DNA from 3 places in the Pseudomonas sp. 1176_21 genome. Region 3 is predicted to be linked to each of the others. Evidence: riboswitches for the same ligand, from Rfam matches in the RefSeq annotation. Region 3 holds a riboswitch; each other region holds the start of a gene.

Region 1 (5,640 bases), on a different contig from region 3:
CCGTTGCACGATGTCGTCCAGGCTGCCCAGCACCCAGTCCTGATCTGGCCAGGTGGCGCGGTGCACCACGGCGATCGGGCAGTCGCTGCCGTAATGCGGGCGCAGTTCCTCGACGATTCTGGCCAGGTGCTTGACCCCCAGGTGAATGGCCAGGGTTGCCTGGTGGCTGGCCAGGCTCCCCAGCGATTCGCCCGGCGGCATCGGCGAGGTATCGCCGTAGCGCGTCAGGATCACGCTCTGGGCGATGTCCGGCAGGGTCAGCTCGCATTCGAGCAGGGCGGCACTGGCAGCCACGGCGGTCACGCCGGGGATGATCTGGAACGGGATACCCAGTTCACGCAGGTGGCGGATCTGTTCGCCGATCGCACCGTACAGCCCAGGGTCGCCGCTGTGTACGCGGGCCACATCCTGGCCGTTGGCGTGGGCCGTGCGCATCAGCTCGATGATCTGCCCCAGGTGCAGTTCGGCGCTGTTGATCACGGTTTCGGCGCGGTGGCCTTCGAGCACGGCGGCGGGCACCAGCGAGCCGGCATAGATGATCACCGGGCAGCTGTGGATCAGGCGCTGGCCCTTGACGGTGATCAGCTCGGGGTCGCCCGGGCCGGCACCGATGAAATAGACGGTCATGATGAATCCTTGGAAAGATTGCGCGGCATTATCCGTCAAACGGCGGGGCCCAGGCCAATGCCAGGGTGGCGGCGCCTTGCACGGTGCGTGGCAGGCGCAGTGCGGCATTGGCGCCGCCGCGTTGCTCGGCCAGGGCCAGCGCGGCGCTTTCGGCCACCCCATGGCAGCCGCTGAGGGCGAACGCCGTGGGCGAACGGTGGCTCAGGCGGCTTTCGAAGGGGGCCAGTTGCGCGGCCGAAAAGAACACCAGCGGCAACCCCAGTTGCCTTGCCAGTTCATGCAGGCCGGGTTCGCCGGCCTTGAGGTCGATGCTGGCCAGCCCGGCGAGGGCAGAGGCGGGCAGGTGATGGGCGAACAGGGTCTGCTGGAGCAGGGCGGCCAGTTCGCGGGCCGGGCAGCCGCGACGACAGCCCAGCCCGGCATACAACTGCATCAGGCTGGCTGGCGACGGTACAGCCAGGCACTGAGCAGGCCCAGGGCCAGCCAGAACGCGGCATTGGTCAACAGTGACGCCACCTTGAACTGCGCCTCCAGTGCTTGCGGCGCCAGGCTCTCGTGCACCTCCGGCTGCGGCGCACCGATCACGTGCGGAACAACCAGCAATGCCACACCCAGCGCCTTGAGCAGCCAGTTGTGCGCAAACACGATCAGGGCCAGGCCGGCAGCGGTGGCAGCCGCGGCGCCCACCCACCACAGTTGACGCTGCGCCAGGTCGGCGGCGGCAGTGCCCGGCAGCTCTGGCGGCAGCCCGAGGGTGGGCGCCAGGCAGAATACCGCGAACCCGGCAAGCCCCCAGGCTGCGCCGGTGGCGGTACGGCCCGGCGCACGCAGGGTGTACAGCGCAGCCAGGATCAGGGCAAAGCCGACGGCCACCACCAGGTTGCCACCGGTGGTCGACAGCACGCGCTGCCAGCCGTCTTCAGGCGACCAGGCCTCGGCATCGTGGTGGTGGCCTTCACCCGCGGCGTCGGCATGCTCATGGGTTTGGGCGGCCGGTGCCGGGTTCTCGTAGGTTTCGGCCTGCAGAATCAGCGGTGCGACCCAGAAGCTTTGCAGCAGGGTCAGCAGCAGGGCGGCGAGCAGGCCGGTAAAGCCTGCGGTGCGGGCAATGCGCTTGATCATCGGGGCAGGTCTCAGTGGCAAGGGAACGCGGCGCTGTGGCGGGTATCGTGGGCAGCGTTGTGCACCGCCTCGATGTGCGAGAAGCCGGCGAAGTAGACCAGGCAAAGGCCCAGCAGCGATGCACCGATGGCGACGGCCAGGCGCTGGCTGAGGGTAGTGGGGGTGACGAGGGGCTGGCTGGCGGTACTGATGGGCATGGCGCGTTCCTTTTTGGTGTTGTCGTGTCGTCGGGGCTATCGGCAACAGGCAAGCGCGGCCAACCCCTGCGCGAGGCTCGCCCAGGGGTTCAACAGCGCCCGCCCACCGCGGGTTTGTCATGACTGTATCGGGCCGGTCTCCGGGCTTGCGAGGGCTGGCAGCATGCTCAGCCTGAGGGCGTCACCTTCCCATGCCGCACAGCTGGCACAGTGGTAAAGACGCTTTCCTCGCTTACCGTTGCGGGGGCAGCACCGGATTTGTCGCTGCTTCTTTGCAGAAGCGGCTGACGCACCGGTTTCCCGTTTCACCTTGTAAAAAGGCACCCGAACGAATGCGGCTAGCAAATCACGCGCGCCGGCATCCGTCAATACAGCGGTTGACCTGCCCCGGACCACTGCGTAGCCTAGCCGCTTCGAGGTTCTGCGGCCCTGGCTGCAGCTAAGACGGGAATACGGTTCAAGCCGTGGCTGCCCCCGCAACTGTAAGCGTTGAACGGCATCGGCCGTGCCACTGCCCCGGGCGGGAAGGCGTCGATGCTGCCGGCAGGCGTGCCGGCACAGCGCGAGCCAGGAGACCTGCCTCGAACAGTTTCCGACTTTCAACCGGGCGGGGTGATCCGGTGGCGAATGCGCTCAGGCAGCAAGGCTCCTGCGGCTCTCGTCCTGCATGCCCGCCATCCTGCCAAGGGCACCCCCATGAAAACACTGGCCAAACTCCCCGTCACCATCGTTACCGGCTTCCTCGGCTCGGGCAAGACCACCTTGCTGCGGCACATGCTCGACAACGCCCAGGGCCGCCGCATCGCGGTGATCGTCAACGAGTTCGGCGAGCTGGGCATCGATGGCGAGATCCTCAAGCAGTGCAGCATCGGCTGCACCGAGGAAGAAGCCAGCGGGCGCGTCTACGAGCTGGCCAACGGCTGCCTGTGCTGCACCGTTCAGGAAGAGTTCTTCCCGGTGATGCGCGAGCTGGTGGCGCGCCGTGGCGACCTGGACCATATCCTCATCGAAACCAGCGGCTTGGCACTGCCCAAGCCACTGGTGCAAGCCTTCCAGTGGCCGGAAATCCGCAACGCCTGCACGGTGGATGCGGTGATCACCGTGGTCGACAGCCCGGCCGTGGCCGCCGGCACCTTCGCTGCCTACCCCGACCAGGTGGACGCCCAGCGCAAGCTCGACCCGAACCTGGACCACGAGTCCCCACTGCACGAACTGTTTGCCGACCAGTTGGCCAGCGCCGACCTGGTGGTGCTGAACAAGGCTGACCTGATCGCTGCCGACGACCTGGCCAGGGTGCGCGCCGAGGTGGCCGAGGAACTGCCGCCTGCGGTCAAGGTGGTGGAGGCCAGCAGCGGCCGCCTGCCGTTGGACGTATTGCTGGGCCTGGGCGCCGAGTCCGAGCAGCACATCGACGCGCGTCGTACCCACCACGATTCGCACCATGACGGCGATGACGACCACGACGATCACGACCATGATGCCTTCGACTCCATCTCCATCGAGTTGCCCCAGGCCGACGAAAGCCTGCTGCTCGATGCCCTGACCCAACTGGTGGTGCAGCACGGCATCCTGCGCGTGAAGGGCTTCGCGGCCATTCCGGGCAAGCCGATGCGTCTGCTGGTGCAGGGCGTGGGTACGCGCTTCGACAAGCACTTCGACCGCGCCTGGCGCAGCGACGAGCCACGTACCACGCGCCTGGTGCTGATCGGCCAGGACCTAGACGCCGTGCAACTCGAAGCCAGCCTGCGCGCCGCACTGGGCGCCTGACCCATGCACCTGCTGCGGACCCAGCCCGGCGGCTTTGTGCCGGACGACAGCATCGCCGACCTCGGCCAGACCCCCGCCGACCTGGTGATTCTCTGCAGCGGTGATTCGCACCTGGCACTGCTGGCCGAAACCGCCCAGCAGTTGCCGGACGACTACCCCAGCCTGCGCCTGGCCAACCCGATGCAGGTGCAGAACCATGCTTCGGTCGACCTGTATGTGGACGAAGTGCTGCGCCATGCCAAGGTCATCCTGGTGTCGCTGCACGGCGGCATCGGTTACTGGCGCTATGGCGTGGAGCAACTGGTGGCGCTGGCGGGGCGGGGCGTGCAACTGATCCTGGTGCCGGGCGACGACCGCCCGGACCCTGAGCTGACCAGCCTGAGCACGGTGCCCCCTGCCCAGGCCGAACGGCTGTGGCACTACCTGCGCCAGGGCGGCAAGGCCAATGCGCTGAACCTGTTCCAGTGCCTGGCCAGCCAATGGCTGGGCCGCGACTACCGTTGGGACGAGCCGCAGCAGTTGCCGCGCACCAGTGTCTATCACCCGCAACACCCCCAGGCGAGCGTGGACAGCTGGCGTGCCCTGTGGCAGCCCGGCCAGCCCGTGACGCCGATCATCTTCTACCGCTCGCACCTGCAGGCCGCCAACACGGGGTTCATCGATGCGTTCTGCGAGCGTCTGCAAGGCGCGGGGCTCAACCCGCTGCCGATTGCCGTGGCCAGCCTCAAGGAGGCAGCCTGCCTGGACCAGGTCGAGCAATGGCTGGACCAGGTCGACGCGGCCCTGATCATCAACACCACAGGCTTCGCCCAGTCCAGCCCGCAGCAGCCGCATTTGCGCCCGTTCCGGCGCGACATCCCGGTGCTGCAGGCCATCTGCGCACAGGACAACCAGCCGGCCTGGGAGGCCAGCGAACAGGGCCTGGGGGCCCGCGACCTGGCCATGCACATTGCCCTGCCGGAACTGGACGGGCGCATCATCAGCCGGCCGATCAGCTTCAAGGACCTGGCCTGGCGCAGCGAACGCAGCCAGTCGGACGTGGTGTGCTACAAGCCGCACCTGGAACGCATGGATTTTGTTGCGGAACTGGCCCGGCGCTGGTGCGAGCTGGCGCGCCTGGGCAACCCGCAAAAACGCGTGGCGCTGATTCTGGCCAACTACCCGACCCGCGACGGGCGCATCGGCAACGGTGTGGGGCTGGACACCCCGGCGGCGGCGCTCAACATCCTGCGTGCCATGCAGGCCCAGGGCTACCCGGTAGGGCCGTTGCCAGACAGTGGCACGGCGCTGATCCAGGCCCTGCTCGGCGGGGTCAGCAACGACCTCGACACGCTCGACCAGCGCCCCTGTGCGCAGAGCATGGCGCTGGACGATTACCGCGCCGCCTTCGCCCTGTTGCCCCAGGCCAACCAGCAGGCGGTGCGCGAGCGCTGGGGGGAGCCGGAGCAGGACCCGATGTTCCGCAGCGGGCGCATGATGGTCGCCGGCCTGCGCCTTGGCCTGACCTTCGTCGGTATCCAGCCGGCGCGCGGTTATCAGGTCGACCCCAGTGCGGTGTACCACGACCCCGACCTGGTGCCGCCGCATGGCTACCTGGCGTTCTACTTCTGGCTGCGCCACGCCTATGCCGCCGATGCGCTGATCCACGTGGGCAAGCACGGCAACCTGGAGTGGCTGCCGGGCAAGGGCGTCGGCCTGTCGGCCAGGTGCTGGCCGGACGCGTTGCTGGGGCCGCTGCCGAACATCTACCCGTTCATCGTCAACGACCCGGGCGAGGGCGCCCAGGCCAAGCGCCGCACCCAGGCGGTGATCATCGACCACCTGATGCCGCCGTTGACCCGCGCCGAAACCTACGGGCCGTTGCGCGACCTGGAACTGCTGGCCGACGAGTACTACGAGGCGCAACTGCTGGACCCGCGCCGGGCCC
Region 2 (5,640 bases), on a different contig from region 3:
TAATATTTCGAAACAGCATATCCTTATTCCCAGGTTCAGTTATACCCGTCGGCGGCGCATGCCTGTGTGACCAGGAGCTGCCCGGCAGCCCACACCACAAAAAACGCCGCGCAACCTGCAGAACCGTCGTATAAATACCGGCCCGGTGCCTAACGCCCCGTCCTGCCAGAGGCCAGTCTCCATGCCCCTCAAACCCTTCTGCGGTGCCAAACTCGCCCTGCTGTTCCACGACCACCTGCTCACCTACAAGCGCGACGTGAAAAGCACCATCCCCTTCCCCGGCTGCTGGGACTTTGCCGGCGGGGGGCGCGAAGGTAATGAGACCCCGGTGGAATGCGCGCTGCGCGAGCTGGACGAAGAGTTCGCCCTGCGCCTGCCCCCCGAACGCATCGAATGGCGCCGCAACTACCCCAGCCTGGCCAGACCTGGCTGGGAGTCCTGGTTTTTGGTGGGGCACATCACGCAGGGGGAAATCGATGCCATCGAATTTGGCGACGAAGGCCAGTACTGGCAGATGATGCCGATCAGCGATTACCTGAAACACGCTGAAGGTGTGTGGTATCTGCAGGATCGGCTGCGGGACTATCTGGCGCAGGCCAGTTGAACCCGTTGGGTGGCGAACCACCCGGCAGGAACGGATTGCGCCGGCGCAAGGGCCGGCGCGGCGGGTACTTACATGTGGCTGTGGTCGTGCATCGAGTGCTCGCCGTGACCGTCGGTGGCGGTCAGCGAACGCACCGGGGCGTCGACCTTGATCGACTCCTTCTGGCCCTTGGCGTCTTCGACGATCAGGGTCAGCGGCACCGTGTCGCCTTCCTTCACCTGCTTGACCAGGCCCATCAGCATCACGTGGTAGCCATTGGTGTCGAGCACCACCGGCTTGCCGGCGGGCAGGTCCAGCGCCTTGACTTCACTCATGCTCATCACGTCGTTGTGCATCTGCATCTGGTGCACCTGCACGGTCTTGGCCACCGGCGACTCGACGCCCACCAGCTTGCTGTCGGTGCTGGCAGTGAGGGTCATGAACGCACCGGTCGACTGCTGCTGCGGCACACTGGCGCGCACCCAGGGCTCGCCCACGGTGGTCTGGGCAACGGCGGGCAGCGCCGCACCGAACAGGGACAGCAACGCCATCGCGCCAAGCGCGTGTTTCACGGGAGAACGCATTAACAAACCTCCATTACGGTAAGCAGGTCTTCGGTGCATTCCCTGGCATTGAGGGAGTGCGAGAGGCCAAGGCGCAGCACGCCACGCGAGTCGAACACGTAGCTGGTCGAGCTGTGGGAAATGGTATAGGTGTCGCCGGCCGGCACCTTCTCGTAGAACACGCCGAATTCCTTGGCCACTGCGGCCGTCTCTTCCAGGGTACCGGACAGTGCCACGAACGAGGGATCGAAGGCCTTGACGTAGGCGTCCAGCACTTCGGGGGTGTCGCGCTCGGGGTCCAGGCTGATGAACACCACCTGCAGGAAATCGGCGTCGCGGCCCATCAGCTTCTTGATCTGCACCGCGCGGGCCAGGGTGGTGGGGCACACCGCCGGGCATTGGGTGAAGCCGAAGAACACCATCGGCATCGAGCCCTGGAAGCTCGACAGGGTCATCACGTTGCCTTGCGGGTCCTTGAGCTTGAAGGTGCGGCCGAGGATCTTGTTGCTCAGGTCCTTGCCGTATTTGAAGTCCAGCGCGCCGGAGTTGTTGCAACCTGCCAGGGCACCGAGGCCGAGCAGGCCGAGCCCGGCGATCACCGTGCGCCGGGTCAGTAAATCGTTCATGTAACCATCCTTTTGGGAAGGTGCCGGCCCCGAGAGCGGGAGCCTTGTGCAAGGGTTTTGCGAGGCGGCATTTTGTCACGCAGGGTCGACGGGTTCCAGCGCGCAGCGCCAGATGGGTGCGGTCTGATGTCGCAGCATGGCAGTCAAGATTGTAAGGAAGATTTACCGAGCGAATAGAAATGTTATACAGTAACCATTCAATTCGCCCCCTCTGCCTGCGACCTTTCAATGACTAGCGCTACTGCCCTCCCCGCCGCCAGCAAACCGAGCCAACGCCTGCTGTCCATCGATGCCCTCAGGGGCCTGGTGATCCTGTTCATGCTGCTGGACCACGTGCGCGAAACTTTCTTCCTGCACCGCCAGGTCAGCGATCCGATGGCCATCGACAGCACCGAACCTGCGCTGTTCGTCAGCCGTACGCTGGCCCACCTGTGCGCCCCGGTGTTCGTGCTGCTGACCGGGCTGTCGGCCTGGCTGTATGGCCAGAAGCACCAGGGCCGGGGCGATGTGTCGGCCTTTCTGTTCAAGCGCGGGCTGTTTCTGGTGGTGCTGGAGTTCACCCTGGTGAACATCGCCTGGACCTTCCAGCTGCCACCCAGCGTGATCTACCTGCAGGTGATCTGGGCCATCGGCATCAGCATGATCGCCCTGGCGGCCCTGGTGTGGTTGCCGCGCCCGCTGTTGCTGGTGCTGGGCGCCGCGATCGTGGCCGGTCACAACCTGCTCGACGGCCTGCACTTTGCGCAGGGCTCTGCGCTGCACGTGCCGTGGGCGATCCTGCATGACCGCGGCTGGCTCGAGTTCTCCGACAGCCTGCGCCTGCGTACCTCGTACCCGGTGCTGCCGTGGGTCGGCGTGATCGCGCTGGGCTACGGCCTGGGCCCCTGGTTCGCCCACTCGATGCCGGCCACCACGCGCCAGCGCCGTCTGCTGCTGGCAGGCCTGGCAACCCTGATCGGCTTTGTCGCCCTGCGCCTGCTCAACGGCTACGGCGAGGCGCCATGGACGGTTCAGGCCGATACCGCGCACACCCTGATGAGCTTCTTCAACATCACCAAGTACCCGCCCTCGCTGCTGTTCCTGGCCCTGACCCTGGGGGCTGGCCTGCTGTTGCTGCTGGGCCTGGAGCGCGCCGGGCAGCGCCGGTGGATCAGCACCCTGGCGGTGTTCGGCGCCGCACCGATGTTCTTCTACCTGCTGCACCTGTATGTGCTGAAAGTGGCGTACCTGGCCTGCGTTGCACTGCTGGGCCTGAACCAGGGCAATTACTTCGGCTTCGATGGTATCTGGGCGGTGTGGCTGACCGCCGTGCTGCTGGCCGTGGCGCTGTTCCCGCCGGTGCGCTGGTTTGCCGCGTTCAAGGCCCGCCGTCGCGACATTGCCTGGCTCAAGTACCTCTGAGGCTGGCGGGGTTTTGTTTCCCTGCGGGCGGCGTGATCGACTACCATGCCGCCCGCCGGTTTCCACACGGAATCAATAGGGAATCCGAGACGCCACTGCATGGCGTCAAACGGAACTGCCCCCGCAACTGTAAGTGCCGAGCCTGCTCCTGAAATGCCACTGGGTGACCCCCGGGAAGGCCGGAGCCAGGTGACGACGCACCAGTCAGGAGACCTGCCGGCACAGCAACAATCACTAACCGGCGGGGTGTCCGGGGAGTACATCTGTGCCGCGAGCGCCCCGCGCGCCGAACGGCCTTGCCCTGCCCGCGCGGCAGCGCCTGTCGATGTGTTTCCAGGTTGTACACCCCTGCCCGTGTACGGTTCGAATGGAGATCGCATCATGCAGTTGCCCCGCCTTGTCACCCTGCTCGCGGGCCTGGGTCTGTCGACCCTGGCCCAGGCCGCCCCGACCCACTACCCGCTCACGCTGCAGAACTGCGGCATGCCGCTGACCTTCCAGCACGCGCCCGACAGCGCCGTGACCATCGGCCAGGCCGGCACCGAGATGTTCTACGCACTGGGCCTGGGCGACAGGCTGGTCGGCACCTCGCTGTGGTTCAACGATGTGCTGGCGCAGTACAAGGTGCAGAACGACAAGGTCGAGCGCCTGGCCGACAACGACCCCAGCTTCGAGGCGGTGATCGGCAAGCGCCCGCAACTGGTGGCGGTGCAGCTGGAGTGGATGGTCGGCCCGCAGGGCGTGGTCGGCACCCGCGAGCAGTTCCATGAGCTGAACATCCCCACCTACCTGATGCCGTCCGACTGCGAGGGCAAGGACAACCTGGTCGGCGCCGACGGCACCCGCCTGGAGCCGTTTCGCATCGACAGCATCTACAACAGCATCAGCCAGCTGGCCGAGATCTTCGACGTGCAGGCGCGTGGCGAGCGGTTGAACAGCGAGCTCAAGGCACGCCTGGCCAAGGCTGCCGCCACCGTGAAAGGCAAGGATCTGAAGGACACCAGCGCCCTGTTCTGGTTCTCCAGCGCAGACCTGGACATCGACCCGTACGTGGCCGGGCGCAAGGGTATCCCCGACTACATGCTGCAGACCCTGGGCGTGCGCAACGTGGTGCAGTCCGATGAGGAATGGCCGACCGTGGGCTGGGAAACCATCGCCAAGGCCAACCCCACCTTCCTGGTGATCGCGCGCATGGACCGTCGTCGCTTCCCGGCCGATGACTACCAGAAGAAACTCGAATTCCTGCGCAGCGACCCGGTCACGCGCAACATGGACGCGGTCAGACACAACCGCATCGTGATTCTCGATGCGCACGCCATGCAGGCCAGCACGCGCCTGTTCAGCGGCATGGAGACCCTGGCCTCGGCCATCAACGGCTTCGACCTGGCGCCATGACAGGCAGCGTTGTGCGCGGCCTGCTCGCGTGGCTGGCCCTGCTGCTGGCGATACTGGCAGGGGTGGCGATTGGCGAAACGCCGATCGCCCCCTCGGTGGTGCTGCAGGTGCTGGCCAACAAGCTATGGGCCGCCGGGCACCTGCTGGACCCGATCGATGAAGGCATCGTGTGGAACTATCGCCTGACCCGTGCGCTGGTGGCCGCCGCCTGCGGCGCGGGGTTGGCCACCTGCGGGGTGGTACTGCAGTCGCTGCTGCGCAACCCGCTGGCCGACCCGTACCTGCTCGGCATCTCGGCCGGCGCCTCCACCGGCGCGGTGCTGGTGGCGCTGCTGGGGCTGGGCGCGGGGGCGATCACGCTGTCGCTGGGCGCCTTCGTCGGGGCCATCGCGGCCTTCGCGCTGGTGGCGCTGCTGGCCCGTGCCAGCGGGCCGTCCAACAGCACGGGGCAGATCATCCTCGCCGGGATCGCCGGCTCGCAGCTGTTCAACGCGCTCACCGCCTTTCTGATCACCCGGTCGGCCAGTGCCGAGCAGGCGCGCGGCATCCTGTTCTGGCTGCTGGGCAACCTCAGTGGCGTGCGCTGGCCGTCGGTGTGGCTGGCGGTGCCGGTGGCGCTGGCCGGCCTTGCGGTGTGCGTGTGGCATCGGCGGGCGCTGGACGCCTTCACCTTCGGCAGCGACTCGGCTGCCTCGCTGGGCATCCCGGTACGCCGCGTGCAGGTGCTGCTGATCAGCTGCGCGGCGCTGGTGACGGCAGTGATGGTGTCGATCGTCGGCGCCATCGGCTTTGTCGGGCTGGTGATTCCGCATGCGATGCGGCTGCTGTTCGGTACCCCCCATGCGCGCCTGCTGCCGGCCAGCGCGCTGGGTGGCGCGCTGTTCCTGATTGCCGCCGACGTGCTCTCGCGCACCCTGATCAAGGGCCAGGTGATTCCGGTGGGGGTGATCACGGCGCTGGTCGGCGCACCGGTGTTCGCATTGATACTGATTGGCCGCAGGAGCGCCCGATGAACGCTGTCACCCACCCGCTGGATGAAGCTGCACTGCGCTGCACCGGCCTGGGTTTGAAG
Region 3 (5,640 bases):
GCGCTGCGGCCCAGCCAAAGCGCTCGAAGCGCTCGTTGCGATAGCCCCACATGGCATCCAGGGTATTGCTCAGGCGATACAGCACCACACCTGGCGCCCCCGCCACCACGAACCAGAACAGGGCGGCGAACACTGCATCACTACCGTTCTCCAGCACCGATTCGGTGGCGGCACGCGCCACGGCGGTGTCATCCAGTTCGTCGGTTTCACGGCTGACCAGGTAGCCCACGCGGCGGCGCGCTTCGTCCAGGTCGCCGCCACGCAGCGCCTCGGCCACGGGCCGTACATGTTCGCCAAGGCTACGCAGGCCCAGCGCGCAGTACAGCGCCAGTATCTCCACCAGCCAGCCGATGTAGGGCAGCCACGACAGCACAGTCACCAGCAAAGTCAGGGGCACCACCGCCAGAAACCACGCGGTGACGCCATGGCTGCGCCAGCCACGACCGCCGGCATTGAAGCGTTGTTCCAGGCGTCCGGCATAACGGCCGAACGCGACCAGCGGGTGCGCACGCCGGGGCTCGCCCAGCAAGGCATCCAGCGCCACCCCGGCCACACTCAGCAAGGCCACACTCATCAACGCTCTCCCCAATGGTTTTCGTAGAGCATCTCGCTCAATGGCCGCTCGCGGGCCCAGCCTTCGAGCACCAGCATGGGCGCCTCGTAGAACGCCTCGACCGGGCCCAGGCACAGTACCGCCAGCGGTTTGGCACCGGCCGGCATGCCCAGCAGGTCGGCCAGTGCCTGCGGTTCGAACAGCGACACCCAGCCCATGCCCAGGCCCTCGGCACGGGCCGCCAGCCACAGGTTCTGGATGGCGCACGACAGCGAGGCCAGGTCCATTTCCGGCAAGGTGCGACGGCCGAAGATGTGCGCCTCGCGCCCGTCCATCAGCGCCGCCACCAGCACCTCGGCGCAATCGTTGATGCCCTCGACCTTGAGCCGCATGAAATCGTCAGAACGCTGCCCCAGTGCCTCGGCGGTGCGCACCCGCTCCTGCTCCACCAGCGCCTGGATCTGCTGGCGCAGCTCGCGACGGGTGATGCGGATGAAACGCCAGGGCTGCATCAGACCCACGCTCGGGGCCTGGTGCGCCGCCTGCAGCAGGCGTGCCAGCAGCTCGGGGGCCACCTCGCCGCCGCTGAAATGGCGCATGTCGCGACGTTCGCCGATGGCGCGGTAGACCGCCGCGCGCTCGGCGTCGTTGAAGGCCTGGTCGCTCATGGTGCCAGCAGCGCCGCCAGCGCAGACGGGTTGGACGGGAAGTAGAAATGCACATACGAGGCCGTCAGCCGGCCGCAACGGTACACCGCCTCGGCGCCGCGCCCGCCGTTGGGGCTTTGCCCGCGGGCGATGGGTTCGAGCGCGGTGCTGGTCAGCGAATGGTGATAGGTATGCCCGCGCAGGGTGCCCTCGGGCAGCTCTACCGCTTGCAGGGCCAGGGCCGCCAGGCGCTTCTGCATCACCGCCTCGCCCGGCAGCAGGCCGGCCAGTTCGGCCCGTTCGCCGGCCACATCGGTCAGTGCATCGAGCAGGTAGAGCATGCCGCCGCATTCGGCCAGCAAGGGCTTGCCGGCCTGGTGATGGGCCCGGATCGCCGCCAGCATCGGCGTGTTGGCGGCCAGCGCATGGTGGTGCAGCTCAGGGTAGCCGCCGGGCAGGTACAGGCTGTCGCAGTCTGGCAGCAGGCGGTCGTGGATCGGCGAGAAGAAGCTCAGCTGTGCGCCCATCTCGCGCAACAGGTCCAGGCTGGCGCCATAGGTGAATGCGAAGGCTTCGTCGCGCGCCACGCCGATCCGCACGCCGGCCAGCAGTGGCTCGATGCTGCGCGGCTGCGGCGCATCGAAGGCCACCGCCGGCGGCAGGGCCGACTCGCAGCTGTCGCCCAGGGCGTTGGCGGCGGCGTCCAGGCGCAGGTCCAGGTCGGTCAGTTCACTGGCCTGCACCAGGCCCAGGTGGCGGCTGGGCAGTTCGATGCCGGTTTCCCGCGACAGCCCGCCGTACCAGCGCAGGCCTTCGGTCAGGCTGCCTTCGAGCAGTTGCGCGTGACGCAGCGAGCCCACACGGTTGGCCAGCACGCCGGCAAACGGCAGGTCGGGCTGGTAGCGCGCCAGGCCCAGGGCCAGCGCGCCGAAGGTCTGGGCCATGGCCGTGCCGTCGATCACCGCCAGCACCGGCACGCCGAAATGCCGCGCCAGGTCGGCGCTGGACGGCGTACCGTCGAACAGCCCCATCACCCCTTCGATCAGGATCAGGTCGGCGTCGGCGGCGGCTTCCCACAGCAGGCGCCGGCTTTCCTCGGCGCCGACCATCCACAGGTCCAGCTGGTACACCGGGGCGCCACTGGCGCGCTCCAGAATCATCGGGTCGAGAAAGTCCGGGCCACACTTGAACACCCGGACCTTGCGCCCCTGGTTGCGGTGCAGGCGCGCCAGTGCGGCCGTCACCGTGGTCTTGCCCTGGCCAGATGCAGGTGCCGCGATCAGCACCGCCGGGCAATGACGGGTTTGCCTCATAGTTCCACGCCCTTCTGGGCACGGATGCCGGCCTGGAAGGCATGCTTGACCATGCCCATCTCGGTCACGGTGTCGGCCAGCTCGATCATCTCGGGCTTGGCGCCGCGGCCGGTGACGATCACATGCTGCATCGGTGGGCGTGCCTGCAGGTCGCCGAGCACCTGATCGAGGTCGAGGTAGCCGTGCTTGAGGGCGATGTTGAGCTCATCGAGCACTACAAAACCGATGGCCGGGTCCTGCAGCAACTGGCGCGAAACCGCCCAGGCAGCCTCGGCGGCGGCGATGTCGCGCTGGCGGTCCTGGGTTTCCCAGGTAAAGCCCTCGCCCATCACGTGGTAGCGCACCTGTTCGGGGAAGCGGCGGAAGAACAGCTCCTCGCCGGTGCTGTTGCGGCCCTTGATGAACTGCACCACGCCACATTGCATGCCGTGGCCCAGGGCCCGCGCCAGCATGCCGAAGGCCGAGCTGCTCTTGCCCTTGCCGTTGCCGCTGAGTACCAGCAGCAGGCCGCATTCGTTGGGCGAGTTGGCAATGCGTTCGTCGATTACCGCTTTTTTGCGCAGCATGCGCGCCAGATGGCGTTCGTCGCGATCGGTGGTGTCGGTCATCGGAGGCTCCGTGGGCAACTGGCGCGCACAGGGACCGGGGGGATCGAGTCGGCGCGACAGCAGGTTGGCGATGGCACACGGAAAACGCGCAGGCCCTGCCACTGGCCGGGAGAACCGCGCATCACCCTCCGTGATGCCGTTGATCTGTGACAGGCCGGTCTCCGGGCTCATGGGCGGGTCTGTTCGACCCGGATCGCGCGCCTTCCCGGGCTGTTGCACCCAGTGGCCCTGCGCGATCCCGACTCATTTACCGTTGCGGGGGCAGCGCCGGAATCGCACGTTGCACGTGCCCACCGGCTTCCCTGTTTCACCCTGCCGGCACCTTGGCCGCAGAGCACCTGAAACAAGTCGCGAAGGTTAGAGGGTTGGGCCATGAGCGTCAATCAAAGGCGCTGCGAAGCGGTCTGGATCAATGGCATTTATGTCATCTTGTGTCACACTCACTGCAGTGATATCACATAGCCATTATCCGCACCTCTCCGATCCACAATAACAATGGAGCACGGCATGCAAGGTCTGATCATCAACAACCCGCGTCTGGAGTTCCTGCGCCCCGCCCTGGAACGTTGGGCCGAGTGCCTGGAGCGCTACAACCAGACCCTGGGCGACAGCGACGCCCCCTACTGGCAAGGCGTGCAAAGCAACCTTGGCGTGCTGGGCGCGGCGGCCTGGCAGGCGGAGCTGGTGACCTTGCAGGGTGCGCAGACCAAGAAGCAGCGCGACGAAGGCGAGCGTGCGGCGCACTGCGACCTGGTGATCGCCAGCAAGGAAGAGACCGCCTACCTGCAAGCCACCCAGCGCTGGCCACGGGTCGGCAAGCTCGACCTCACCGATGCCCTGCAGGAGAGCGTCGCCCAGGCTCGCCTGGTGGGCTATGCCAGCCAGCTCAAGGTTGCCGCGCTGTTCGTCAGCCCGTACAAGGCCGGGCAACACGCCAGCCCCGAAGAGCTTCAGGACCTGGTCGACGACCTGCAAAAGCACAATGCATGCGCCATCGCCTGGGTGTTCCCCTATGGCTACCGCAAGCTGCACGACGACGTGGGTCGCTACCACCCCGGCATCGCGCTGCTGCTCAAGCAGGCCTGAGCCCCTGTCGAGGGAACCTCGTCGACGTGCCCGCCTCTACCTTACTGGGCACGGCCAACTTCGCGAGGGACACCGATCATGGGCAACATGCGCATTGCTGTACTGCTGGCACTCACCACCGGGCTGGTGGCCTGCGGCGAGAACGCCCGCCTGGACGTCACCGATGGCACCGGCCCGTCGCCGCGCCTGCCCGAACCGAACAAGACCCTGATCCCCACGGTAAACATCGCGCCGGCCATCGGCTGGCCAGAGGGCGGCAAACCCAAGGCTGCGGCAGGCACCCAGGTGGTGGCCTTCGCCGACAAGCTCGACCACCCGCGCTGGCTGTACGTGCTGCCCAACGGCGACGTGCTGGTGGCCGAGACCAACGCGCCACCCAAGCCCGATGACGGCAAGGGCATCAAGGGCTGGGTGATGGGCAAGGTGATGGGCCGCGCCGGTGCCGGAGTGCCCAGCCCCAACCGCATCACCCTGCTGCGTGACAGCGACAAGGACGGCGTGGCCGACACCCGCACCACCTTCATCGAGGGGCTGAACTCGCCGTTCGGCATGGCCCTGGTGGGCAACGACTTCTATGTGGCCGACACCGATCGGCTGTTGCGCTTCACCTACGAGCCAGGCGCCACCCGCCTGCAGGGCAGCGGCACCAAGGTGGTCGACCTGCCGGGCGGCACGCTCAACCACCACTGGACCAAGAACGTGATCGCCAGCCCCGACGGCAAGAAGCTGTACGTGACCGTGGGCTCCAACAGCAACGTGGCCGAGAACGGCATGGAGCAGGAGAAAGGCCGCGCCGCGATCTGGGAGGTCGACCCGGCCACCGGCAGCCAGCGCCTGTTCGCCACCGGCCTGCGCAACCCCAACGGCCTGGCCTGGGAACCCCATAGCCAGCAGCTGTGGACGGCGGTGAACGAACGTGACGAGATCGGCAGCGACCTGGTGCCGGACTACATCACGTCGGTGAAGGACGGCGCCTTCTATGGCTGGCCCTACAGCTATTACGGGCAGCATGTGGATGAACGCGTACAACCGCAGGATGCAAAGCTGGTGGCCAGCGCGATTGCGCCGGACTATGCGGTGGGGCCGCACACCGCCTCGCTGGGGCTGGCGTTTACCGTGCCGAACGCCTTGCCGGCGCCATTCGACCAGGGCGCGTTCATCGGCCAGCACGGCTCATGGAACCGCAAGCCGCACAGTGGCTACAAGGTGATCTTCGTGCCGTTCAGCACGGCAGGCAAACCGTCGGGCAAGCCCATTGATCTGCTGACCGGGTTTCTCGACGAGGACGGCAAGGCCATGGGGCGCCCAGTCGGTGTGGTGAACGATCAGCGTGGCGGGGTGCTGGTGGCCGACGATGTGGGCAATGTGATCTGGCGGGTAAGCAAGGCGCAGTAGCACTGCGCTGACGTGTTCGCCGGCAAGGTCGGCTCCTG

What was found. A riboswitch is a leader RNA that binds a small molecule or an ion and turns the genes downstream of it on or off. The one in region 3 is predicted to bind cobalamin.
Region 1: it holds a riboswitch for cobalamin, as region 3 does, so the genes downstream of both, cobW (cobalamin biosynthesis protein CobW) here and cobO (cob(I)yrinic acid a,c-diamide adenosyltransferase) in region 3, are expected to answer to the same signal.
Region 2: it holds a riboswitch for cobalamin, as region 3 does, so the genes downstream of both, FW760_RS15585 (ABC transporter substrate-binding protein) here and cobO (cob(I)yrinic acid a,c-diamide adenosyltransferase) in region 3, are expected to answer to the same signal.

The regions. Positions count from the first base shown of each region.
Region 1 covers NZ_VXCV01000001.1:914,408-920,047, reverse strand. The annotation lists gene cobM (precorrin-4 C(11)-methyltransferase) at 1-627, opposite strand, end outside; gene FW760_RS04380 (cobalamin biosynthesis protein) at 656-1,060, opposite strand; gene FW760_RS04375 (CbtA family protein) at 1,060-1,749, opposite strand; gene FW760_RS04370 (CbtB domain-containing protein) at 1,761-1,946, opposite strand; cobalamin riboswitch at 2,061-2,289, opposite strand; cobalamin riboswitch at 2,346-2,544, shown strand; gene cobW (cobalamin biosynthesis protein CobW) at 2,643-3,713, shown strand; gene cobN (cobaltochelatase subunit CobN) at 3,717-5,640, shown strand, end outside.
Region 2 covers NZ_VXCV01000006.1:40,688-46,327, forward strand. The annotation lists gene FW760_RS15565 (NUDIX hydrolase) at 182-604, shown strand; gene FW760_RS15570 (copper chaperone PCu(A)C) at 673-1,167, opposite strand; gene FW760_RS15575 (SCO family protein) at 1,167-1,772, opposite strand; gene FW760_RS15580 (DUF1624 domain-containing protein) at 2,001-3,173, shown strand; cobalamin riboswitch at 3,214-3,408, shown strand; gene FW760_RS15585 (ABC transporter substrate-binding protein) at 3,555-4,568, shown strand; gene FW760_RS15590 (FecCD family ABC transporter permease) at 4,565-5,581, shown strand.
Region 3 covers NZ_VXCV01000003.1:499,037-504,676, reverse strand. The annotation lists gene cbiB (adenosylcobinamide-phosphate synthase CbiB) at 1-574, opposite strand, end outside; gene bluB (5,6-dimethylbenzimidazole synthase) at 574-1,221, opposite strand; gene FW760_RS10465 (cobyrinate a,c-diamide synthase) at 1,218-2,513, opposite strand; gene cobO (cob(I)yrinic acid a,c-diamide adenosyltransferase) at 2,510-3,121, opposite strand; cobalamin riboswitch at 3,257-3,478, opposite strand; gene FW760_RS10455 (hypothetical protein) at 3,629-4,207, shown strand; gene FW760_RS10450 (PQQ-dependent sugar dehydrogenase) at 4,286-5,602, shown strand.